3 regions of the Megasphaera sp. DISK 18 genome follow, and region 2 is predicted to be linked to each of the others. Evidence: riboswitches for the same ligand, from Rfam matches in the RefSeq annotation. Region 2 holds a riboswitch; each other region holds the start of a gene.
The links. A riboswitch is a leader RNA that binds a small molecule or an ion and turns the genes downstream of it on or off. The one in region 2 is predicted to bind S-adenosylmethionine.
Positions count from the first base shown of each region.

Region 1: it holds a riboswitch for S-adenosylmethionine, as region 2 does, so the genes downstream of both, A0U42_RS02425 (MetQ/NlpA family ABC transporter substrate-binding protein) here and cysK (cysteine synthase A) in region 2, are expected to answer to the same signal.
Region 3: it holds a riboswitch for S-adenosylmethionine, as region 2 does, so the genes downstream of both, A0U42_RS01270 (branched-chain amino acid transport system II carrier protein) here and cysK (cysteine synthase A) in region 2, are expected to answer to the same signal.

Region 1 covers NZ_LUGJ01000011.1:67-8,134, reverse strand. The annotation lists gene A0U42_RS02465 (NAD(P)-dependent oxidoreductase) at 1-1,357, shown strand, start outside; gene A0U42_RS02460 (carbonic anhydrase) at 1,370-1,936, shown strand; gene gmhA (D-sedoheptulose 7-phosphate isomerase) at 1,945-2,502, shown strand; gene A0U42_RS02450 (tetratricopeptide repeat protein) at 2,503-3,153, opposite strand; gene A0U42_RS02445 (NusG domain II-containing protein) at 3,188-3,586, shown strand; gene A0U42_RS02440 (Gx transporter family protein) at 3,596-4,114, shown strand; gene A0U42_RS02435 (hypothetical protein) at 4,135-4,737, opposite strand; gene A0U42_RS02430 (3'-5' exonuclease) at 4,792-5,460, opposite strand; gene A0U42_RS02425 (MetQ/NlpA family ABC transporter substrate-binding protein) at 5,594-6,418, opposite strand; SAM riboswitch class I at 6,504-6,603, opposite strand; gene A0U42_RS02420 (MFS transporter) at 6,881-8,020, shown strand.
Region 2 covers NZ_LUGJ01000056.1:49,216-57,283, reverse strand. The annotation lists gene A0U42_RS10390 (adenosylhomocysteinase) at 1-385, shown strand, start outside; gene A0U42_RS10385 (amidohydrolase) at 401-1,681, shown strand; gene A0U42_RS10380 (hypothetical protein) at 1,796-2,041, shown strand; gene A0U42_RS10375 (GNAT family N-acetyltransferase) at 2,415-2,900, shown strand; SAM riboswitch class I at 3,147-3,245, shown strand; gene cysK (cysteine synthase A) at 3,322-4,260, shown strand; gene A0U42_RS10365 (sulfate ABC transporter substrate-binding protein) at 4,293-5,330, shown strand; gene cysT (sulfate ABC transporter permease subunit CysT) at 5,343-6,188, shown strand; gene A0U42_RS10355 (sulfate ABC transporter permease) at 6,201-7,031, shown strand; gene A0U42_RS10350 (sulfate/molybdate ABC transporter ATP-binding protein) at 7,043-8,068, shown strand, end outside.
Region 3 covers NZ_LUGJ01000005.1:83,872-91,939, reverse strand. The annotation lists gene A0U42_RS01295 (transketolase) at 1-499, shown strand, start outside; gene A0U42_RS01290 (transketolase family protein) at 496-1,431, shown strand; gene A0U42_RS01285 (nicotinate phosphoribosyltransferase) at 1,614-3,065, shown strand; gene larE (ATP-dependent sacrificial sulfur transferase LarE) at 3,199-4,032, shown strand; gene nth (endonuclease III) at 4,034-4,681, shown strand; SAM riboswitch class I at 4,755-4,853, shown strand; gene A0U42_RS01270 (branched-chain amino acid transport system II carrier protein) at 4,939-6,255, shown strand; gene A0U42_RS01265 (aldehyde dehydrogenase family protein) at 6,366-7,778, shown strand; gene A0U42_RS01260 (NADP-dependent malic enzyme) at 7,803-8,068, shown strand, end outside.

The DNA.
Region 1 (8,068 bases), on a different contig from region 2:
GTCTGATATGAAGGACCGAGTTGCTTCTTTCCATGAAGAAGTCATGCACGATGCCGATTTTACGCTGCCGGAGGCGATTGCTGAAGCCAAACGCTGCCTCAACTGCAAAGTTCCTCAGTGCCGCAAGGGCTGTCCGATTGAAAATGAAATTCCGCAATTCATCCATGCGTTGACCTTGGGGGATTTTGGCGCAGCTGCTGCGCATATTTATAACCGCAGTGATTTGCCGGCCATTTGCGGCCGTATCTGTCCGAGAGAAAAGCAGTGCGAAGGCCACTGCATCCTCGGCAAAAAAGGTCAGCCCGTTGAAATCGGAAAGCTCGAACGCTTTGCAGCAGACATGGCCCTGGAAGGGAAATTTATGGATCAGCCGGTCAGCAAGAAAACAGCCGGAAACGTTGCTGTCATCGGCTGCGGTCCTGCCGGTATGGCAGCGGCTCGTGAACTGGCTAAGCGCGACTACGATGTTACCATCTATGAAGCCGCGTCTCATCCGGGCGGTACCATGACCTACGGTATCCCGACTTTTCGCCTTCATAAAGAGCTCTTGCAGCGAGAAGCCCGGGTACTGACCGACATGGGCGTTACCATCGAATACGGTGTTAAAATCGGCACCGATAAGAGCCTTGACGAATTGAAATCGTCCTTTGATGCCGTCTTTATCGCTGTCGGCACGATGGATGGCTGGAACCTCGGCGTTGACAATGAAGATGTGGAAGGTATCGTCGAAGCAGAACCGTTCCTGCGTCAAGTACAACTGGCTCAGGACGGCGAATTTGACCCGGAAAACCTGCCCGTCCGGGCAGGCGACAAGGTCATCGTCATCGGTGCCGGCAATGTGGCCATTGATGCGGCCCGCACGTCCCTTCGTCTCGGCGCCGACGTTACCATCGTTTACCGCCGGGCGGAACGAAATATGAAATGCCTGCCGTCTGAATATGAAGAAGCGAAAGCCGACGGTGTCCGCTTCCAATTTTATTCGGCACCGAAGGCTGTCCTTGGAGAAGGCCGTGTTGAAGGTCTTCGTTATGAACGGCAGCAGATTCTCGAAGACGCTACCATGGTGCCGACGGGAGAATTCGGGGTCGTACCGGCCAATAAGATCATCGCAGCTATCGGTAATAAGCCGGAACTTCCGGTCATCAAGTCCTTCGGCATTTCTTCCAATGACGACGGCTATATCGCCGTCAAGGATACGCCGTACGGCATGACCAGCAAGGAAGGCGTCTTTGCTGCCGGTGATATCGTCCACAAACCGCAGACCGTCGTTTTAGCTATGCGCGAAGGACGAAAAGCGGCAGAGGGCATCGACCAGTATTTAAAGGCTAAAAAAGTAATGGAAGCTGTAAAAGCTTAGGGGGCAAATAGGATGAGTGAGTTGATTCGTCAGATTCTTAATACGAATGAAAAGTTTGTTAAACAGTCCTTGTCACAAGGAGGTTTCGACGACGTCAGCAAATATCCGCGCCGCCACCTGGCTGTGTTGACTTGTATGGACACACGCCTTTTAAATTTTTTGGAACCGGCTATGGGCCTCGTCCGCGGTGATGCCAAAATCATCAAAGTCGCCGGCAATACGGCCTTTGAAGACTTCGACAGTGTCATCGGCAGTCTGATGGTTGCCGTTTACGAACTCCATGTCCATGAAATCATCGTCATGGGTCATGATGACTGCGGCATGCTCCATACGACGGCCGACAGCCTGTGCCGCCACATGGTGGAAGAAGGTATCGATGAAACGGCCATTGACGCTATCCGACCGCAGCTTAAGCAGTGGGCCGACCCGGTTACGGACGTCGATACGTCGGTCTGTGATACGGTGCGCCGACTGCGGGCAAATCCCTACTTACCGAAATCCCTTACGATTTATGGAATGGTCATCCATCCTCATACGGGCGAAATCCGTGTTGTTGACGATGGAGAAGACCGGAAATAGGAGGTTTTATGAGTTTAGTAACCCAAAGAATGGAAGAACACGCCGCTGTCTTAGAAGCGACGAAAGCATTAATTCCCGATATTGAAAAAGCCGGGGCTCTCATTAAAGAAGCCCTGGCTTCAGGCCACAAAATCCTCTTTTGCGGCAATGGCGGCAGCGCCGCCGACTCGCAGCACCTGGCTGCTGAAATCGTCGGTCGTTTTCAGAAAGAACGGCCGGCCTTCCCGGCTATCGCCCTGACCGTCGACACGTCGATCTTGACGGCCGTCGGAAATGACTACGGCTTTGATACGGTATTCCGGCGTCAGGTCCATGCCCTTGGTGAAAAAGGAGATATCCTGATTGGCATTTCGACGTCCGGCAACAGCGGCAACGTTCTCGAAGCCATTGAAGAAGCCCGTGCGAGGGGCCTTACGGTTATCGGCATGACGGCCTATGGCGGCGGTAAGATGAAAGATGTCTGCGACATCTGCCTGGCCATTCCGGCTAAGGTAACGGCACGGGCTCAAGAAATGCATATCATGATCGGCCATATTCTTTGTGAAATCGCTGAAGAAGATATGTAATTAACGGACGACGCTTTGGAACTGCTTGTTGTCTCTGATTTTATCGAAATGACTCTGGGTCCGGGCAGCCTCCTTTACGGATTCACCGCCGAGGTCGATGGCTTGTTTTAAATAAGGCAGGGCTTGGTCTGCTTTTCCCAGGTCGCCGTAAATTGTCGCAATGCCGTAATAACTCCAAGTGTTTCCCGGGTCGGCTGCGATGACATTTTTAAAGTACGTAATGGCCTTATCGTACTGGCCGTCGATTTTACAGGCCAGGGCCATGTTATACAAAGAGGCCATATCTTTTGGGGCTAACTGCAGGGCTTGCTCTATAAGGGCAATGCCTTGCTCAACGTCCTTTTTATTTCCCGTTTCATTGCCGCGCATGGCCAGGGTAACGCCTTTGTTGCTGAGAGCCTGATAGTTGTCGGCGTCAAGGGAAAGGGCTTTGTCGAAGTCGAGAAGGGCTTTGTCATAGTCTCCAGCCTGATAGTTTTTAATCCCTTCGTCGCTGGCGGCTTTAGAATCGGTCTTGATGGCCGGGGCAGAAGGGGCTTTCGTGGCCTGTATGGGCTTTGCCTGCTGCGATGATATCGGCTGGGGGCTGCACCCGCTGGTCCACACGGCGGCTGCGGCTAGGAGCAGGATTGCTGCGTATTTTTTATTCATCGTTATTTCTCCTATTCGTCAGTCTGGAAAACATATGAAACAAATCATTAATAAATGGGATATTCTCCTCGTTGCCGTCCTCCTCGTCTTATCCCTTATTCCGGAGGGTATCTTTTACATGACCGGGAATGATGCGGCTGTTCACGATACGTATGCTGTCATTCAAGTCGACGGCAAAATATATAAAGAAGTCCCCTTGTCAGGTCATCAGGGAACGGAGACGATTCCTATCAAGACGGACCACGGCTATAATCTGGTCGTCGTCAAAGATGATACCATTGGCATCGTCGAAGCGGACTGCCCGGATAAAATCTGTATCGGCGAGGGCTTTATCAGCCGTCCCGGGGCAACCGTCGTTTGCCTGCCTCATAAGCTGCTGATCGAAGTCAAGTCTGCCGGGGGCGGCGAACCGGATGTCATTCCGGCCCATTAGAGGTGGCTTATGAAAAAAACGTTTCGCATCATCATGTTGAGCCTGTTTATCGCTCAATCCTTAGTCCTATATATCGTCGAAGGCATGCTTCCCGTTCCTTTTATTGCGCCGGGGGCTAAGCTGGGGCTGGCCAATTTGATTACGGTCATCGCCATGTACTCCCTGCCGCGAAAACGGGATGTCTGCCTTATTCTCTTCGTTCGCGTCCTCTTAGCGGCCGCTTTTGGCGGTGGGATTAACGCATTCTTTTACAGCGTGGCCGGTGCTGTCCTCAGTTTAGGCGTCATGCTCCTTCTCAAGGGAGCCGGGAAGTTTTCGATTCTCGGCGTCAGCATGGCCGGCGGCATCTTCCATAATCTCGGGCAGGTCCTCGTTGCCTCGCTGGTCGTGGCCAACCTTAAAATCATGCTGTACCTGCCGGTTCTGGCCGTAGCCGGAGCGGGAACGGGGCTTCTCATCGGCATTACCTCGGTATTTACCCTGAGGCATTTGAAGAAACTGCCAATCTATAAAAGGATGCAGGAATAATTATATCGGATATGATGGCCTTAGGGCTGTAAGCTGACGGAGTCTATGATTTCGTCAGCTAATTTTATCTTATCATCCTTATTTTCATCACAGGCCACGACGACAATCCAGGTCACAGGCCCGTCTGAAAATCCAAGGAGGCGCGCCCGCATGGATCTTTTTTCGTAGGTAAAGGTTGCGTTGCGGACTACGGCGGGTTTTCCGTCCAGCGTCCGTTCTTCTTGCGTGGTTGAAACGTTTTCGGCTCCGATTTTGGCTAAGACCGCCTGTGTTGTCGTATCGACCGTCTGGGCAAGGTTCTGTCGGACGGCGTCTTCTTGTTTCAGGTGGAGGTCATCGGCCATTTTTCGGACGTCGACACGGTTGGTGTAAACGGCGATGTAAAGACCGGCATCGTTTTCACCGTAGAGGCGACTGCCTTCATAATAAGGCTTGGCGGCGGGACTTACGGGAATGGGCAGGTCGAAGCTTTGCAGGTTGCCCGGTAATTTTATGGAAATAGCCGAACCGAGGCCGTCGACACGTTTTTCTTTTAAGGTGATGGTATAGCAGGCCGTCAAGGTAAGGGCCAAAATGGGCAGCAGTACGATCAGAATCAGAAATCGAATTCGCGTGTGAATCATAAAATACCTCGCAGAATGTAGACAGAAGGCGATATCCGTTTTTCTTCAAACCGCTTATTTACGGGCTTCACGGAAGGCATCGGCCAGTGAAAAGGTGAGGGGGCCGGTGACTTTAGTAGCGTCGATGATAGGCTGCATGATGTGGCGGAATTCATCGCTCTTCTTGGATAATACATATAGTTTTGAAGTGTTGCGGGCATCCCACAAGGCGTCGTGCATTTGGCCGTCGAAGGTTTCGCCAAGGGTGCTGACTGCTTTATCCAGGGATATGACGTTGTCGAGCCCCAGCAGATTGCAGTAAATCTGTTGAAAATTCTGCCAGTGTTCGAGCATCCAGCGGACGCGTTCATCTTCTTTAGCATTGGTAATTTTGAGACGGAGTTCGCTGTCGAGCTGACGCCAGTCGTTTTCGCTCCAGGCATACATCTCGTAATCGTTGGGACAGCCTTCATTGCACCAGGTGAGAAAGTGATCGAAGGCTTCGGTGAAATGGGGCTTTCCCTTTAACATTTCCATCGTAATGCCCGTCAATTCTTGGCAAGTCTGATTCATGGTCGTCGTGTATTCCGGCATGACGTATTCTTTATAGGCAGAGATTTCATTGCCTTCTTCGTCTATCTTGACGGCACCGATTTCGATGATTTCGCCCTTACACGTTCGGCGTGCTTCTTTTTGGTCGCGCCCGATGGGGTTCATCTCGAAGTCGACGAATACTGCTTTCATAGGTCAGGCTCCTTTCTGATTCATGATGATAATTTTTATTATACCATAATAAAAAGGCCTCGTGCAGAAGATATTATGCACGAGGCCTTGTAGTGTCTATCTTTTTTGAAGACTGTCTTTTAGAAGCGATGGCTTAGAATGCCGGGAGAATCGTTCCTTGGAAGTGTTCGTCGATGAACTGTTTAATCGGGGCAGACTGATAAATAGCGAGGACCTTTTTGTAGGTTTCGTTGTTTTCATCGCCTTGGCGAACGACGAGTACGTTGGCATACGGCGAGTCCTTCGATTCAACGAGGAGGGAATCCTTCTGCGGGTTCAGACCGGCCGGAATGGCGTAGTTGGTGTTGACGCAGGCCAGGTCCGTGTCATCGAGAGAACGGGGAATCTGAGCGGCATCGAGTTCGACGAACTGGAGATTTTTCGGATTGGCCGTAATGTCCGTTACCGAAGCGTCTACGGAGTTGCCGTTCTTCAAAGTAATCAGGCCGGCCTGCTGGAGCAGGAGCAAGGCCCGGGCACCGTTGGTCGGGTCGTTCGGAATCGTTACCTTGGCGCCGTCGGCGACGTCTTTGAGATCTTTATATTTATGGGAATAAACGGCCATGGGCAGGATAATCGTCTTGCCGATGGAAACGAGCTTTAAGCCCTGTTTCTTAACGACGTTATCGAGGTACGGCTGGTGCTGCATGGAGTTCATATCGAGGTCTCCGTCGGCCAGGGCCTTGTTGGGCTGGACGTAGTCGTTGAATTCGACGACTTTGATGTCGAGGCCTTGTTTGGCAGCTTCTTTGGCGACTTCTTCCATGACTTCTGCATGGGGACCGGCGGTGACGCCGACTTTGATTTCTTTCTTGTCACCGGAGGCAGCGGAATCGCTGGAGGATCCGCAGCCGGCGACAGCCAGGCAGGCCGTGGCGATGAGGAGGGCTGCAAAGACTTTTTTTACCGTTATTTTCATGTAAATCATATCCTTTCTGAAAGTAAATGGAAGTTGTCGCTCAAAAAGAAAAGCCGTCATTCAGATGACGGCTCGGATTGCGATTCGTTCATCTGCCGGTAATATACCGCTGGACTTGGCACCTATCCCGATTGGGGGTTGCCGCAGCGTCATCGGGCCATTCCCTCGGCTGCTCTTGATGAAAGACAATGTGTTGTTGATGGTGTATATAGTACCATTGAGAGAATACACTGTCAAGTCCTTTTTTGCTTTTCTTGAGAATTTTTTTGTCTCATGTTATAATGAACCTACTCATCGGAGGGCTTTATACCCGTATTGTATCAGGCTGGATAAGATGTCGCAGCAGCCATTGTCCGGAGGTCCTGCAAGTCCGTATATTTGCAGGTCGACGTAAGGGCAGTCAGGTCTGTTGTGGTTTTTTATCCGGCTTTTTTTGCGCACATAGCTTCGAGGTGATAAAACATGCAGTTTGAACGGGATTTACATTGGCAGATTTATTCGGCAAAAGCCTTTTACTTTATCGGCGGTTTCGGCTTTACGACGTGGGCGTCGCTCATTCCTTTCTTGAAACGGCACCTGGCGATACCGGCCGACCACTTGGGCTTTCTCTTGCTGGGAATCGGCCTCGGGGCCTTGATCATGATGATGCTGGCCGGTACCATTGCGGCCCGTCTCGGCTGCCGTCGTTCCTTGACCATCGCCGGCTTGTGCATCGCTGCCTTTTTGAATCTCTTGTGCTACATGCCGGCCTATGGGCTGGCTGTCCTGACGGCGGTCTGCCTCGGCGCTTCTTTAGGCCTCATGGATGTCGTCGTCAATATCAACGGCATCTTTATCGAACGCAAAGTTCGTACGCGCATCATGTCGGGCCTGCAGGCCATGTGGTCTCTGGGCAATTTCATGGGCGCCGCCTTCTTTGCCTTTTTGCTCCAATTCCACCTTCCCTGGCAGGGCGTAGCCTTTGCCAGTTCGGCCGTCATCATGGCCTGCGTTTTCTTTTTCGGGCCGCACTTGCACAATGAACGCCAGGCCGCACAAGAACGGCCGCACTTCATACGGCCCAAGGGCCAAATCGCCGTCATCGGCCTTATTTGTATGATTGCCTTTCTCGTCGAAGGCGCTATCGATGACTGGAGCGGCGTCTTCATGACCCTTGAAAAGGGCATCGATATCTCCCGGTCGGGCTTGGGGCTGACCTTGTTTACGGCTTCGTCCTTCATTACCCGCCTGGCAGGGGATACGCTGACCATGCATTGGGGACCGCGGCGCCTTCTTGCCCTGTCCCTGCCCGTTGCCTTTTTTGGATTTATCGGACTCTTGACGATCAGCGAAGGTTGGCTGCTCTTCCTGTCCTTCATTTTAATCGGTCTCGGTACGGCCAATACGGTACCTATTTTCTATTCCCTCTTAGGGCGGCAGAAAGTCATGCCTATTTCTGATGCCGTCTCGTCGGTCAGTACCATCGGCTACGCCGGCATCCTTTTGGCGCCGGCCCTCCTCGGCTTTATCGGCCGGACCTATTCGCTGTACGCGTCTTTCAGCCTGGTCACGGTCCTCTTGGTCGTCATGGCGGCCATTTCCTTAAAAATCGTAAAAGAATAATCGCTGCTGCCGGAACGATGGGGCACAAAAAAACTAAGGCCTTATGAG
Region 2 (8,068 bases):
CGTCGTCCTGGCCAATGCCGGTCACTTCGACGTCGAAATCAACCGGCCCGAATTGGAAGCCCTTTCGGTCCGCCATTTTGAAGCCCGCCACAACATCGAAGGCTATGAACTTCCCAACGGTCACGTCATCAACCTCTTGGCGGAAGGCCGTCTGGTAAACTTGGCTGCCGGCGACGGTCATCCGGCTGAAATCATGGACCTGTCCTTTGCCGTTCAGGCCCTGGCTGCTAAATACATCCTCGACCATCATACGGAACTTGAAAACCACGTCTATGTCCTCCCTCATGAAATCGACGACGATATCGCCAAGATCAAACTGGCTTCCATGGGGTACGCCATCGATACCCTCAGTGAAGAACAGCGCAAATATTTGAATCTCGACTGATAGGAGCGGACTAGGATGAAAAAACTGATTCAGCACGTCGGCCTCTATCGGGACCACAAGGTAATAGAAGATCAAAACATTGCCATCGACGGCACGAAAATCACGGGCTTTCCCGAAAATCCCGTCCTTTCCGATTACGATGAAGTCATGGACGGCAAGCAGATGCTGGCCCTGCCGGGCTTCGTCAACACCCACAACCACATCGCCATGACTGTCTTCCGCAGCTATGCCGATGACATGCAGCTCATGGATTGGCTCCAGAAGAAAATCTGGCCGGCCGAAGATAAGCTTGACGGCGACGTCGTCTACGCCCAGACCATGCTCGGTATTGCCGAAATGATTCGCTGCGGTACGACGTCCTTTGCCGATATGTACTTCTTTATGGACGATGTCGCCCGCGCCGTCGACGCGTCGGGCATCCGGGCCTGCCTGAGCCGGGGCATGACGGGCATTACGCCCAGCGCCGAAACGGCCCTCAAAGAAAATAAACAGCTCTTTTTAGACTGGCATAAAAAAGGGGACGGCCGCATTACGGTCATGCTAGGACCCCATGCGCCGTACACCAATACGCCGGAATACCTCTCCCGCGTCGTCGATTTGGCCCATGAATTAGGGGCTGAAATCCATACCCATTTGTCGGAAACGAAGGGCGAAGTCGAAAACATTAAGAAGCAGTACGGCAAGTCGCCTATTGCCTGGTTCAACGACCTGGGCCTCTTCGACACGGGTTGCCTGGCTGCCCACTGCGTCTGGGTCGATGACGATGATATGGATATCATGCTTAAAAAACACGTCCGCGTCGCCCACAATCCCGGCAGCAACCTGAAACTGGCCAGCGGCTTTGCGCCCATCGCCAAGATGCTGAAAAAAGGCCTCACCGTCGGCCTCGGTACCGACGGCGCCTCGAGCAATAACAACCTCGACATCGTCGAAGAAATGCACTTGGCGGCGCTTGTCCACAAGGCCAACACCCTCGATCCGACGGTCATCCCGGCTGAAACGGCGATCAACATGCTGACCGAAGGCGGGGCTAAATGCCTGGGCTATACGGATATCGGCAAACTCGAAGCCGGCTACAAAGCCGACATCACCTTAGTCGACCGCGAAGGCCTCCATTGGTACCCGAAACACGACGCCCTCAGCCTCATGGCTTACAGCGCCAACAGCATGGACGTCGACACGGTTTTGGTAAACGGGGAAGTCCTCCTGCGAAACAAAGAGTTTACCAAACTCGACATCGAAAAGATCAAAGCTGAAGCCGAACGGACCAAAGAAAAACTCTTTGCCCAAATTTAACCGTTCGTATCAGTGCGCCTTCTTGAATACTCCTTGTTTTATCCCCGAAAAGCGTGTATAATTAAATTCACTTTGAGGCTATTTATGTACGTTTACAGGGAGATGCATCGATTCATGAATAAAACGCTCGTCACGGCTGCCTTCGTCGTCTTGGCACTGCTCTTATCGACACACTGGGATTTACCGGCCATTAAGATCCTCTTGACCGGCTGTCTCCTGGGCTGGTTAGCCCGGTCCGTCGTCGTCAACATAAAAGAGAGCAACCGGAAAGCCGAAGTACGGCGAAATAAACGGCTCCGCCGCATGGCTGCCGATCACGCAGCCAGGGAAGAAAGCCGTGCCGGTGTAAGCGAACACTGAGGTGTAAAAGGCGACATACAGCCTTTTGAAAAGAACTTGTGTGAGGTAAAAACTTCATACAGGTCCTTTCCTGTATTTGCCGCTGTGACAGGCCTTTTCCGGTGAAAATCACAGCCGTTCGAATGTTTCGGAAGGATGCTTCGATTCCCGGAAGGGGCCGGAGTTACAGGGGTATTTATTCGATGCCGACCGGCTGCTGCTGTTGAAAAAGAGCGATATGACGGTCTGGAACTTTCGGGACGTTCATGTTACGGACTTTCTCCAGACGTTTTCCTGTAGCTTTTTCTCGGCATTTACGATATAATATTTGAAATATATGTTCACCGTGTCCGACTGTAAGAGGCAGGAGGGCCGTGATGGAAGGAGCGATGGCATGAATATCAGAATGGCGACCCTCGACGACCTTAAGGCTGTCACCGCCGTAGAAGCGGCTTGTTTTCCGGCAGCCGAGGCGGCATCGGAAGAACGCCTGCGCGGCCGTATTTCCTACTTTGGCCGTCATTTTTGGCTGCTCTTTGGCGACGATGGGACTCTTATTTCTTTCGTCGACGGCATGGTTACGGATCAACGTGATTTGACGGACGACCTCTATGGGGATGCCTCTCTCCACGACGAAAAGGGTGCTTGGCAGATGATTTTCGGCGTCAATACATTGCCAAGTCATCGGAAACACGGTTATGCCGCATTACTTCTCACGAAAGCTATCGACGACGCCCGCAAAGAAGGCCGCCAGGGACTGGTCTTGACCTGCAAGGATAAGCTCCTGCATTATTATGCTAAATTCGGCTTTAAAAACGAGGGACTCAGCACCTCGGAACACGGTGGAGCCGTTTGGTATCAAATGCGCCTTACTTTTTAATGAAGGCGGATAAAGGCTTCTTTATACGTAATTTTAACTTTTTTCTTCATTTTTTTCATAAAATGCCTTGACAAGACGCCTTACAAAGTGTACAATTCCAGTAACGTTTCAAGCGAATCGTTGTTGTATACATTGTATAAGAATGAGGTATGTCATTATGGGGTACTTAAAAAAATTGACCATCATGTGTTGTACGATATAATCGTATTGTACAGCCATCTATCATAGGACAATACAATACGAACCTATTCATCCAGAGCAGCCGAGGGACTGGCCCTTTGACGCTGCGGCAACCTACGTAGGTAAGGTGCCAATTCCAGCAGGATTTTACCTGGCAGATGAAGTCATGGGCATACGTTTATTTCTTGCGCCATCTGCTTAGTACAGGTGGCGCTTTTCTTTGGGCAAAAAGGAGGGCTTTATGGAGCACGTCGCAAAACACGTGACCGACCTCGTCGGTCATACGCCGCTACTGGAGCTGACCCGCTGGCAGGCGGTACACGGCATCAAAGGCCGGGTCCTGGCCAAGCTTGAATACTTCAATCCCTTGGGCAGCGTCAAGGATCGAGTGGCCGTGGCCATGATCGACGCCGGGATACAAGCCGGGAAGATCGATCAGGATACGGTCATCATCGAACCGACGAGCGGCAACACCGGCATCGGTCTTGCCATGGCCGCTGCTGTGAAGGGCCTGCACCTCATCTTGACCATGCCCGATACGATGAGCCTGGAAAGGCAGAAAATCGTCAAGGCATTGGGGGCTGAAGTCGTACTGACACCGGGCATCGAGGGGATGCGCGGCAGTATCGGCAAGGCTGAAGAACTGCGAAAGTCTTACGGCAACGCCTTCATTCCGCAGCAGTTCGACAATCCGGCCAATCCGGCCATCCACCGGACGACGACGGCCGAAGAAATCTGGCGCGATACGGACGGTAATGTCGATATCTTCATTTCGTCCGTCGGCACCGGCGGTACCATTACCGGCACGGCTGAGGGGTTAAAAAGCCATGACCGGGAGGTACAAATCGTCGCCGTCGAGCCGAAAGACTCGGCCGTCCTTCGCGGCGGAAAGCCCGGGCCCCACGCCATTCAGGGGATTGGCGCCGGCTTCATTCCCAGCGTCCTCGATATGTCACTCGTAGATGATGTGATCGACGTATCGAATGAGGATGCTTATGAACGGGCTCGGGAAGTGGCCAAGACCGACGGCCTTTTAGTCGGCATCTCGTCAGGTGCCTCCTTACAGGCGGCCCTAACCGTCGCCAAGCGGCCGGAAAACGAGGGCAAGACCCTCGTCGTCCTCTTGCCGGACGGCGGCGAGCGCTATTTATCTACGTCTTTATTTGAAGAAGGCCTGTAAGGGCCAGCAGTCGGTATCGAGGGGGAAAAGATATGAAGCATAAAAAAATCATAGCGGTACTGACTGTCACGGCAGTCCTCACGGCGGCCGGTCTCTTGGCCGGCTGCGGTCGTGGGACTGATGAGGACACGCTTACCTTGACCAATGTCTCGTATGATCCAACACGTGAATTATATAAAGAATATAATGAAGCCTTTCAAAAGCATTATAAAGAGCAGACCGGGAAGGATATCCGCATCGTCCAGTCTCACGGCGGTTCGGGCAGCCAGGCCCGATCGGTCATCGAAGGCAGTCGGGCTGATGTCGTGACCCTGGCCCTGTCGTATGACATCGAACGCCTGGAACGGGCCGGCCTCATCGATGCCGGTTGGGAACAGGAACTTCCCGATGATTCGGCGCCGTACACGTCGACCATCGTCTTTCTGGTTCGCAAGGGGAATCCTAAGGGGATACGCGACTGGAACGATTTGACGAAATCCGGCGTCAGTGTCATTACGCCCGATCCCAAGAGCAGCGGCGGTGCCTGTTGGAACTTTTTGGCCGCTTGGAGCTGGGGCCTTGATCATTTCGGGGGGAATGAAATCAAGACCCGGGCCTTCATGACCGACCTCTACCGCCATGTCACCGTCATGGACGCCGGCGCCCGGGGCTCGACGACGACCTTTGTCGAAAACGGGCAGGGGGACGTCCTCATCGCCTGGGAGAACGAAGCGCTCTATACGATGCGCGAATATCCCGGCAGCTATGAAGTCGTCGTACCCAGTGTCAGCATATTAGCACAGCCCAGTGTGGCCGTCGTCGACCGCCTGGCTCGGCGCAAGGGCCATGAACAGGCGGCTCAGGAGTACCTGCGCTATTTGTACTCTGACGAAGGCCAGGAATTGGCCGCCAAAAATGATTTCCGGCCGTCCAATCCGGAGATTCTCCGGCGCTACGCCGACCGATTTGACCTTAACGTCAAGCTGACGCACATCAGCGACTTCGGCGGCTGGGATGCAGCCTATGTCAAATTCTTCGACGACGACGCCATGTTTGATAAAATCATGGCCGATGTCGATGGCAGTCAATAAGGAGGGATGCAGATGAATCCATTTTCAAACCCCGCGGGCGGGCGAAACCGAATTATTCCCGGCTTCGGCCTGACCCTGGGCGTGACCCTGGCCATGCTGTCCTTATTGATCCTCATTCCGTTGATATCGATTTTAGGCCACGCCTTTCAACTGACGGCCAATGACTACGCTAAGCTCATCACCAACAGCGCCATTCGCAACGCCTTTATCACGACCCTTGGAAGTTCTTTCTTGGCAGCCCTGATCAACTCCGTCTTCGGTTTCATCCTGGCCTGGGTCCTCGTCCGCTATGAATTTCGCGGCAAGACCCTCTTAAACGGTGTCATCGAACTGCCCTTTGCCTTGCCGACGGCCGTTGCCGGCATTACCCTTTCCAAGCTCTATTCCGATACGGGCTTCTTCGGCAGTTTCTTTGCCGGCTACGGCATTTCCATTGCCTATACCCATATCGGCCTTATCATCGCCTTGGTCTTCGTCGGCATTCCTTTCGTCGTCCGCTCCATTCAGCCGGTCCTGGAAAATTTGGATCCGACCTATGAAGAGGCGGGGAGTATGCTCGGTGCATCGAAGTTCACCATTTTCCGGCGCATCATCTTTCCCGAGCTGCGGCCGGCTCTCTTGACCGGTTTCGGCCTGGCTTTTGCCCGGGGCCTTGGCGAATACGGCAGTGTCATTTACATTTCCGGCAACAGTGCCAAGAATCACACTCAGGTCGTCTCTTACGTCATCATGCAGAAGCTTAATTACGTCGACTATGCCAGCGCTACGGCCATCGCCTTGGTCATGCTCATCATCGCCTTTGCCATGCTGTTTTCCATCAATATGATTCAGCTCTGGCAGGCCCGGCGCGTTCAATAGAGGAGGGGAATCATGAAGCACAGCAAGACAAAAATACTCTTACTGAGCATCAGCGTCGTCTTTGTCGTCGTCATGCTCATCGTCCCCCTCATTTCGGTCCTGATGAATTCACTGGCCGAAGGCTGGGACTTTTACGTCAAAGCGTTGACGACGCCTTACGTTTTGTCAGCCCTGCGCCTGACCTTGATAGCTACGGTCATCGCCGTCATCGTCAATACCGTCTTCGGCCTCTGTGCGGCCTGGGCCATTTCAAAATTCGACTTTCGGGGCAAACACCTGCTCACGACCCTCATCGATATTCCCTTTTCCGTCTCGCCGGTCATCGCCGGCCTGGCCTTCATCATGACCTTCGGCCGCATGGGCTGGATCGGGCAGTGGATTGAAGTCCTGAACGACTATTTAGGGACGGATATTCAAATCGTCTTCGCCGTTCCCGGCGTCATCTTGGCGACGATTTTCGTCACCTTTCCCTTCGTCTTCCGGGAAATCATTCCGGTCCTCCATACCCAGGGCCGCGATGAAGAAGAAGCTGCCGCCCTCATGGGGGCTAAGGGCAAGACGATATTCTTCCGCATTACCCTGCCGCAGATCAAATGGGCCTTATTGTATGGCATCGTCCTCTGTACGGCCCGGGCCCTCGGCGAATTCGGTGCCGTCAGCGCCATGTCGAAACTGCGGGGCGAAACCTTTACATTGCCCCTTGAAATCGACGCCCTCTACCAATCGGGATCGACCGATGCCATTACGGCAGCCTTTGCCGTCTCGTCCTTACTCGTACTCTTAGCCGTCGGCGTCCTTTTGCTGCGGGTATTCTTTGAAGCCAAGCTCCATAAGCCATCTTAGGAGGTGATGTCATGTACGTCGAAATGAAGCATATCGAAAAAAATTACGGCTCTTTCCACGCCTCACGGGACGTCTCCTTTGGCGTCGATAAGGGCAAACTGGTCGCCCTCCTGGGGCCCAGCGGCAGCGGCAAGACGACGATCCTGCGCATGCTGGCCGGCCTTGAAAATCCCAACAGCGGCGACATCGTCATCGACGGCAAACGGGTCAATGACATTCCGGCCGCCAAGCGGGGCATCGGCTTCGTATTCCAAAACTACGCCTTGTTCCGCTATATGACCGTCTTTGACAACGTTGCCTTCGGCCTCACCATTCAAGGGATGAAGAAAGACGACATCCGCCAGCGGGTCCTGGAAATGATCGACCTCGTCGGTCTGGCCGGCATGGAAGCCCGCTATCCCAATCAGCTCTCCGGCGGCCAGCGTCAGCGCGTCGCCTTTGCCCGGGCCCTGGCACCTCATCCCCAGGTCCTGCTCCTCGATGAACCCTTTGCGGCCATCGATGCCAAGGTGCGCCAAGAGCTGCGGAACTGGTTGAAAGAGACGATCCACCGCGTCGGCATCACCAGCATCTTCGTCACCCACGACCAAGATGAAGCCGTCGAAGTGGCCGATGAAATCATCATCACCAATCACGGCCGCATCGAGCAGGTCGGAACGCCTTTCGACATATACAGTAAGCCCAAGACGCCCTTTGTGGCCGAGTTCATCGGGACGCCCGTCGTCATCGACAACTGCAGCGTCCTCACAGGATTTGTCGACGTCGGCGGCCCGAAAAGAGCCATCATCCGGCCGGAATTCCTCAAGATTTATAAACAGGGGACGATGAAGCGCTACGCCAGCGCCGCCGAAGAGGGCATCGTCGAAGCCGTCGTCTTCCGCGGCAGCCGCCTCGACGTGACCCTGCGCGTCAAAGACTACCTCATTCACGGGGAATACGCCTTTGACGCCCCGAATCTTGCGGTCGGCGAAAGGGTGAAGGTCCTCATTTACCGCCTTCACGTCCTCGACGGCGACAAGACCTATTTACGAGAAAAC
Region 3 (8,068 bases), on a different contig from region 2:
CCCCTGTCTCGACTGTGCCGTCGGTTCTTTGGGGCAAGGCCTGTCCATTGCCAACGGCATGGCTTTGGGCTTGAAGCGAAAGGGGCAGACGCAGCAGGTATTCTGCCTCATCGGCGACGGTGAGCAGCAGGAGGGCCAGATCTGGGAAGCGGCGGCCTTTGCCGGCCAGCACCATTTGGACAACGTCTGTCTCATCGTCGACTGCAACGGCTTGCAGCTCGTCGATTCCATGGCCGGCATCAAGGATATGGAGCCCATGGATGCCAAGTGGGACAGCTTCGGCTGGCATGTTCTGCGCGTCGACGGCCACGATACGGACGCCCTCTATGATGCCTACGGGGAGGCCAAGACCCGCACGGATAAGCCGACGGTCATCCTGGCCAAGACGGTCAAGGGCAAGGGCGTTTCTTATATGGAAAACCAGGCCGAATGGCACGGGGCTGCGCCCGATGAAGCCCAGTACGAGCAGGCTATGAAAGAATTGGAGGTGCGGTCATGAACCGAGTACCGATGCGTGACGGCTATGGCAAGGCCCTCTTAGAATTATGCCGCCTTCACGATGACGTCATGGTCCTCGACGCCGACGTGGCCAAGTCGACGCGGACCGAATGGATTCGCAAGGAATTCCCGGATAAATACATCAATGTCGGCATTTCGGAACAAGATCTCGTCGGCACGGCTGCCGGCCTGTCTTTGACGGGCTTCGTCCCCTTTGTGTCGACGTACGGCGTCTTTTTGACCGGCCGCGGCTGGGGGCAGATCCGCAATACGGTCTGCTACAATAAATTAAACGTCAAGCTCGGCGGCGCTCACGCCGGCATTTCTGTCGGTCCCGACGGGGCGACCCATCAGGCTCTCGAAGATATCGCCCTCATGCGGACCATTCCCAACATGACGGTCATTACGCCCTGCGACTGGTGGGAAACGTACAAGGCGACACTGGCTGTCTATGATATTCAGGGGCCGTCGTACGTCCGCTTCGGCCGCAATCCGGCACCGGTCATTACGTCGGAAGACACGCCTTTTGACCTCTATAAGGCGGCTGTTTTCCGCGACGGAACCGATGTGACCCTCTTTGCCAACGGCCTCATGGTCCATGAAGCCTTGGTGGCGGCAGAAGCCCTTGAAAAGGAAGGGATTTCGGCCCGCGTCGTAAACGTCCGCATCGTAAAACCCCTCGACGTCGATACAATCTGCACCTGTGCGGCTGAAACGGGGGCGGCCGTCGTCTGTGAGGAACATCAGGTCATGGGAGGCCTCGGCGGTGCTATCTGCGAAGCCTTGGCCCAGCATCATCCCATTCCCGTCGAACTGGTAGGCATCCAAGACCGCTTCGGCGAATCGGGGAAGCCCGATGATTTATTGAAGGCCTATCATTTATCGGCCGAAGACGTCATCGCCGCTGCCCGCAAGGTTATGAAAAGAAAATAATGACGAAGCTGCTCATCCTGTATGAATCGGAAGAGCAGCTTGTTTCATATCCGGCATACATAAAGGGGTGTCATGCTAAGTTTGTATAACATTTTGAAAAGCATGCAAAATCGGTAATTGATTATCTCTTTTGGACTAACTGATGTATAATAGGTATAACATCTTTTTGGAGGCGAGTTATTTTGTACACGAAAGCGTTGTTGACAGACCTGTATCAGTTGACGATGATGCAGGGCTTATTTTTTGAAGGCAAGCACGAGCAGCAGTGCGTGTTTGACCGCTATTATCGGAATAATCCTTTTAAAGGAGGCTATACGGTCGTCGCCGGCTTGGAACACCTCATCGACTATGTGGAAAACATCCACTTCAGCGACGATGATCTGACGTACTTGAAGAGCACCGGCTTTTTCCGTCAGGAATTCCTCGACTATTTGAAGGAACTGCGCTTTACCGGCGATATTTATGCCATGCCCGAAGGCACCGTCGCCTTTCCGCAGGAAGTCCTCCTTCGCGTCCAGACCAAGAAGGACGAAGCCTTGCTCTTGGAAACGTGCATGTCCATGATCATGAACCATGAAAGCCTCATTGCCACGAAAGCTCGCCGCGTTCGGACTGTTGCCGGCAATGACAATCTCATGGAATTCGGTCTGCGCCGCGCTCAGGGCAAATCGGCCGGTGTCTACGGCGCTCGTTCGGCTATGATCGGCGGTTTCAACGGGACCAGCAACGTCCTGGCCGGGGCGAAATTCGGCATGCCTGTCTTAGGGACGATGGCCCACAGCTGGATCATGAGCTTCTCGTCGGAACTGGAAGCCTTCCGCCGCTATGCCGAACAGTATCCCAACAACCTCATTCTGTTGGCCGATACGTATAATACCTTGAAGCAAGGCGTTCCCGACGCCATTACGATCTTCAAGGAAATGAAGGCTGCCGGTACCTTGCCTAAAGTCTACGGTATCCGCCTCGACAGCGGCGACTTGGCTTATCTTTCGAAGGAAGCCCATAAGATGTTTGCCGCTGCCGGTTTCCCTGACGCCGTCATCGCGGCCTCGAACGACCTCGATGAAAACCTTATTTTTGAATTAAAGGGCCAGGGCTGCGCCATCAATTCCTGGGGCGTCGGCACCAACCTCATTACGGCCAAGGACAGCCCGTCTTTGGGCGGCGTCTTCAAGCTCGTCGGCCAGTACGACGACGGTAAGTTCGTACCGAAGATCAAGATGAGCGACAATGCCGAAAAGATTTCCAATCCGGGCCTCAAGAACGTCCTTCGCGTCTATGACAAGAAGACGGGCAAGATGAAGGCCGACATCATCATCCTCGAAGGGGAAAGCATCGATGAATCGAAGGATCTGCTCTTAAAGAGCGACAAGGCTCCCTGGCGTTTCCGGACGATTCCGGCCGGGACCTACCGCGTTCAGGAAATGCTCATCCCTATCTTTAAAAAGGGTGAATTAGTCTATAAAAAACCGAATCTCAAGGACATCATGACCTATGCCGATGAACAGATTCAGACCTTGTGGCCTGAATACCTGCGCTTGGTCAATCCGGAAGAAATGTGGGTTCAGCGCAGCAGCAAGCTGTCGGCCCTGCGGGATGCCGTGCTCAAGGAAGAATCGGCTCATTTCTTCTAAGCCGGCCATTGAGGGGACGATGGCCGAACAGGGAGGCTCTTTCTGCTTTCCTTTCCGCGGCGGCTCTTTGGGGCCCTCTCGGGAAGAGGGGAGAAGGTGCCTTTTCTGCACTATTGTATAAGGGGGAATCCTTATGGTTTCAACAGATACGCGCAAGAAATATGAAAAACTGCAAGATATATTAAAGTCGCTGGGCAGTGTCGTCGTCGGCTTTTCCGGCGGCGTGGACAGTACTTTTTTGACCTATGCCGCCCATGAAGCGCTGGGTGATAAGGTCCTGGCCATTACGGCCGTATCGGCCACCCTTCCGGGGAGTGAAGCTGCCGATGCCAAGGCCATGGCGGAATTCATTGGCGTCGAACACCGCTTGGTCAATTCGACGGAGTTCGACGATCCGACGTTTGTGGAAAATCCGCCGGAACGCTGCTATTACTGTAAGAAGATCCGTTTCACGGCCTTGGTGAACCTGGCCAGGTCCGAAGGCTATCAGTGGGTCATCGACGGCGGCAATGTCGACGATCTCGGCGATTACCGGCCGGGGATGAAGGCCCTTAAAGAGCTGTCCGATTCGGTCCGCAGTCCCATGATCGAAGCGGGCTTAGACAAGGCCGATATCCGGGCCCTATCGAAGGAATTCGGTCTCCAGACCTGGAATAAGCAGAGTGCCGCTTGTTTGGCCAGCCGCGTTCCTTACGGCGTCCGCCTGACGCCGCATCTCCTGGCTCAGATCGATGCCGCCGAAGCCGCTGTGGCCCCTTACGTTCAAGGGGCGCTGCGGGTCCGCTATCACGGCGACGTAGCCCGTATCGAAGTGGGCTTAGACGAGATCCCGTCGGTGCTGGCCCATCGCCAGGAAATCGTCCGGGCCATTAAGGATACGGGGTTCTCCTACGTTACCCTCGACCTCGGCGGCTATGAAATGGGAAGTCTCAATGATGTCATCGATACCGATGAGGAAGTAAAGTGATATGGCTGTTACCAAGAAAGTAAAAGATGAAATGCTCCAGCGTTTCCAGGACCAGTACGGCATCATGAAGCCGGCCCTGCACTACAATTCGCCCTTTGAACTGATGATTGCCGTCATCTTGTCGGCTCAGTGCACGGACGAACGGGTCAATATCGTGACGGCCGGTCTCTTCCCGGAATATAATACGGCAGAAAAGATGCTGTCCCTCGGCCTCGACGGCCTCGAAGAAAAGATTCGCACCTGCGGCCTTTATCACAGCAAGGCCAAGAATATTCTGGCCAACTGCGCCATCCTCTGCGAAGACTATGGCGGCGAAGTACCGCAGACCTTTGACGAATTGGTGAAACTGCCCGGCGTCGGCCGCAAGACGGCGAACGTCCTGGTCAGTGTCTTGTTCGACATCCCGGCCATTGCCGTCGATACCCATGTCTTTCGCGTATCCAATCGGCTTCAGCTGGCCAAGGGCAAGACGCCCCTTGAAGTCGAAAAGGGGCTGCAGAAGGCCATTCCCAAGGAATGGTGGAGCCGGGCCCATCATTGGCTCATCTGGCACGGACGACGGGTCTGCAAGGCCCGAAAGCCCTTGTGCGACGAATGCTTCCTCTCTGATTTATGCCCGGGAAGTCAAAATAAGTCGCCGAAGAAGTGATTTTGTTAAAAAGTTATTGACAAACAGCGAAAAGTTTTATAAAATACTACCAATACATACAAAATTTCATACCGCAATATCCAGAGCAGCTGAGGGATGGGCCCGATGACGCTGCGGCAACCTGCCAATGGTAAGGTGCCAATTCCTACAGGCTATTCCTGAAAGATATGATGTGAATTGAGGCGCAGCTTGAGGGCAGCGCCTCTTTTTTGTATGATGCACTTATTCTTTATGATGGGGTTAGGGGGACTTTTGTTATGAATGATTCCAGCAGACAGTCGATTCGGAAACGGGATGTCATCATCCTGGGCTTTGCTTTTTTTGCCACCTATTTCGGGGCCGGCAATCTTATTTTTCCGCCGCACTTGGGGCTCAACAGCGGCAGTGATTTCTTGTCGGGCCTGGCCGGTTTGACCTTGTCGGGGATTTTCCTGCCTATTTTTACGCTCATCGTCATCGGCCTCAACGGCGACGTCCATACGATTACGGACAAGGTCGGAAAATATACGTACCGGATTTTATTGGCGGCTTTGATGCTGGTCTGTACCTTCGTGTCCATTCCGCGGACGGCAGCGACGGCCATCCAGCTCGGTGTACAGGGGAATTTTCCGGCAGCGCCCATGATTCCTTTAGTCGTCCTTTATTTCCTGCTCTGCTATTTCTTCGTCGCCGACCCGCATAACGTCATGGACCGCATGGGCAAGTATTTGACGCCGGCCTTGGCCTTCATTTTGGTGGCCATCGCCATTGCCGGGATTTTCTTCCCCTTGGGGACGCCGGCGGAACCTGCTGCAGACAATCCCTTCGTCAATGCCTTCCTCGGCGGCTACAATACGGGCGACGTCCTGGTCAGCTTCATCATGGCTGCCGTCTTCCTCAGCTCCATTCGCGGCAAGGGCTATACGGGCGTCGGCCAGCGCAATAAGGTCCTCATCTACTGCGGTATCGTCTCCTTCGTCCTGCTGCTCATCATCTACGGCAGCCTGCTCTACATGGGAGCCAGCGTCAGTTCCTATTATCCTCAGTCCATCGGCCGGGCTGAGCTCTTGGTAGCCATCATCCACCGCATCGGCTCTTGGGTCATGATTCCCATGGGCATCGCCGTCGTCTTGGCCTGCCTGACGACAGCCATCGGTCAGATTGCGGCCGTTGCGGAATTCACCAGCACGACTTCCGGCAGCCGTGTCAGTTATAAACAGGCGGCCGTCGCCTGCTCGATTCTCTCGGCCCTGACGGCCTTCCTCGGTGTCGACGGCATCGTCACCTACATCGGCTGGATTTTCGGCGTCGCTTATCCGCCGTGCCTGGCCTTATTGGTCTTAGGCATCGTCGGTCCCTTGCTGCCCAATCAGTGGGCCTATAAGGGTTCGGTCTACTTGGTCACGGTCTTCGCCTGCTTGGAATCCCTGCCGGGCCTTAGCAGTCTGGCCGTTGCCAAAGCCATCGTCGCTGCCGTTCCCTTGTCGGCCTACGGCTTCGGCTGGATCGTTCCCTTTGTCGTCGGCCTTGTCGGCGGGTCTGTTCTGGGGCATTTCGCGTCGGAATCGGAGTCCTTGGAAGTCGAGGCAAAATAATGGTAAAGGCATTGTACTTAAATTTTTCAGAGTACGATGCCTTTTTTGTTGCACAATAGAGAATTTCTATCTATAATGGTAGCATAAATCAGCACAAAGGAGGTTTTTTCATGGACTTAAAAAAATTGTATATCGATGGCCAGTGGGTAGCTCCCTTATCCGGCCAATACATCGACGTTGAAAATCCGGCGACGAAGGAAGTTTTCACGACCGTTGCCGCTGCCGGTGAACAGGATGTCGCCGCTGCCTCAGCTGCTGCAGCCAAGGCCTTTCCTGCGTGGGCGGCAAGGCCGATGGAAGAACGAATTGATTTTATGAGAAAATTGCTTAAAGAGCTCATTCAATTTGAACCGCAGATGGTCGATGCCACCGTCAAGGAATTGGGCATCCCCGTTTCCTTCGTTAAGACCAACCACATCGCCTACCAGTTCGTACGGACCCAGTCCTATATCGACTTGGCCCCGGACCTGCCCTTAGTCGAAAAACTGCCCCAGTCCGTCGTCTACCGCCGTCCCTTAGGGGTCATCGGCTGCATTACGCCGTGGAACTATCCTTTGGGCCAGGTTATCCAGAAAGTCATCCCGGCTATTTTAGTCGGCGCCACCGTCGTCTTGAAGCCCAGCCAGTCTACGCCGGTAACAGCTTATTATTTGGCCGAAGCCTTTGATCGGGCCGGCTTCCCGAAGGGCGTCTTCAACTTCATCCCCGGCCGCAGCGGTGAAATCGGCAACGCTATCTGCGACGATCCCAATATCGCCATGATATCCTTTACGGGGTCGACCAAAGCCGGTATCAAGGTCTCCCAGCGGGCCTTGGCTTCTATGAAGCGCATCAGCATGGAACTGGGCGGCAAATCACCCTTTATCATCCTGCCCGGGGCCGACTATGAAAAGGCCGTCCGCATGTGCTTCAATTCGCTCCTGCTCAACAGCGGCCAGACCTGCACGGCTCTGTCGCGGCTGATCATTCCCAAGGAAGCGAAAAAAGAAATCGAAGACATCATCCTCAAGGTCCTGCCGGAATATAAGGTCGGCGACCCGACCTTGGAAACGACGAAAGTCGGCGCTGTCGCTTCGGCAGAACAGTGGAAGATTGTCGATTCGTACATTGCCAAAGGCATCGAAGAAGGGGCGACGGTCCTGGCCGGCGGCCGTCCGGAAGCGCCTGAAAAGGGGTACTTCATCAATCCGACGGTCTTCACCGATGTGACCAACGACATGACCATCGCTCAGGAAGAAATCTTCGGGCCCGTCCTCTGCGTCCTCACTTATGACAGTGTCGACCAGGCCCTTACTATTGCCAACGATACCAAGTACGGCCTCAACGGTGCCGTCTGGGGTCCCGATAAGGAAGAAGCGACGAAGGTTGCCGAAGGCATCTTGTCGGGCAACGTCTACGTCAACGGCAGCCCGCGCGACGTCACAGCGCCTTTTGGCGGCTTTAAGGACAGCGGTCTCGGCCGTGAAGGCGGCAAAGACGGGATGCTCGAATTTACAGAACCGCAAGCTATTTTTAACGCATAAACTATTGTAGAGGAGTTTTTTGACATGAATTTTGATGAACAAGCCATGAAGATCCGCCGAGGCAAACAGGGGATTCTTGAAACCTTCCCTCGGGCCGTCTTACAGACCAACGACGATTTGAGTGTACTCTACACGCCGGGCGTTGCCCAGCCGTGCCGGGAAATCACCAAAGATCCGGATCTGTCCTTTGACCTGACCTGCCGGGGAAATATGATTGCCGTCGTATCCGACGGGACCCGCGTCCTCGGTTTGGGCGACATCGGCCCGGAAGCGGCCATGCCGGTCATGGA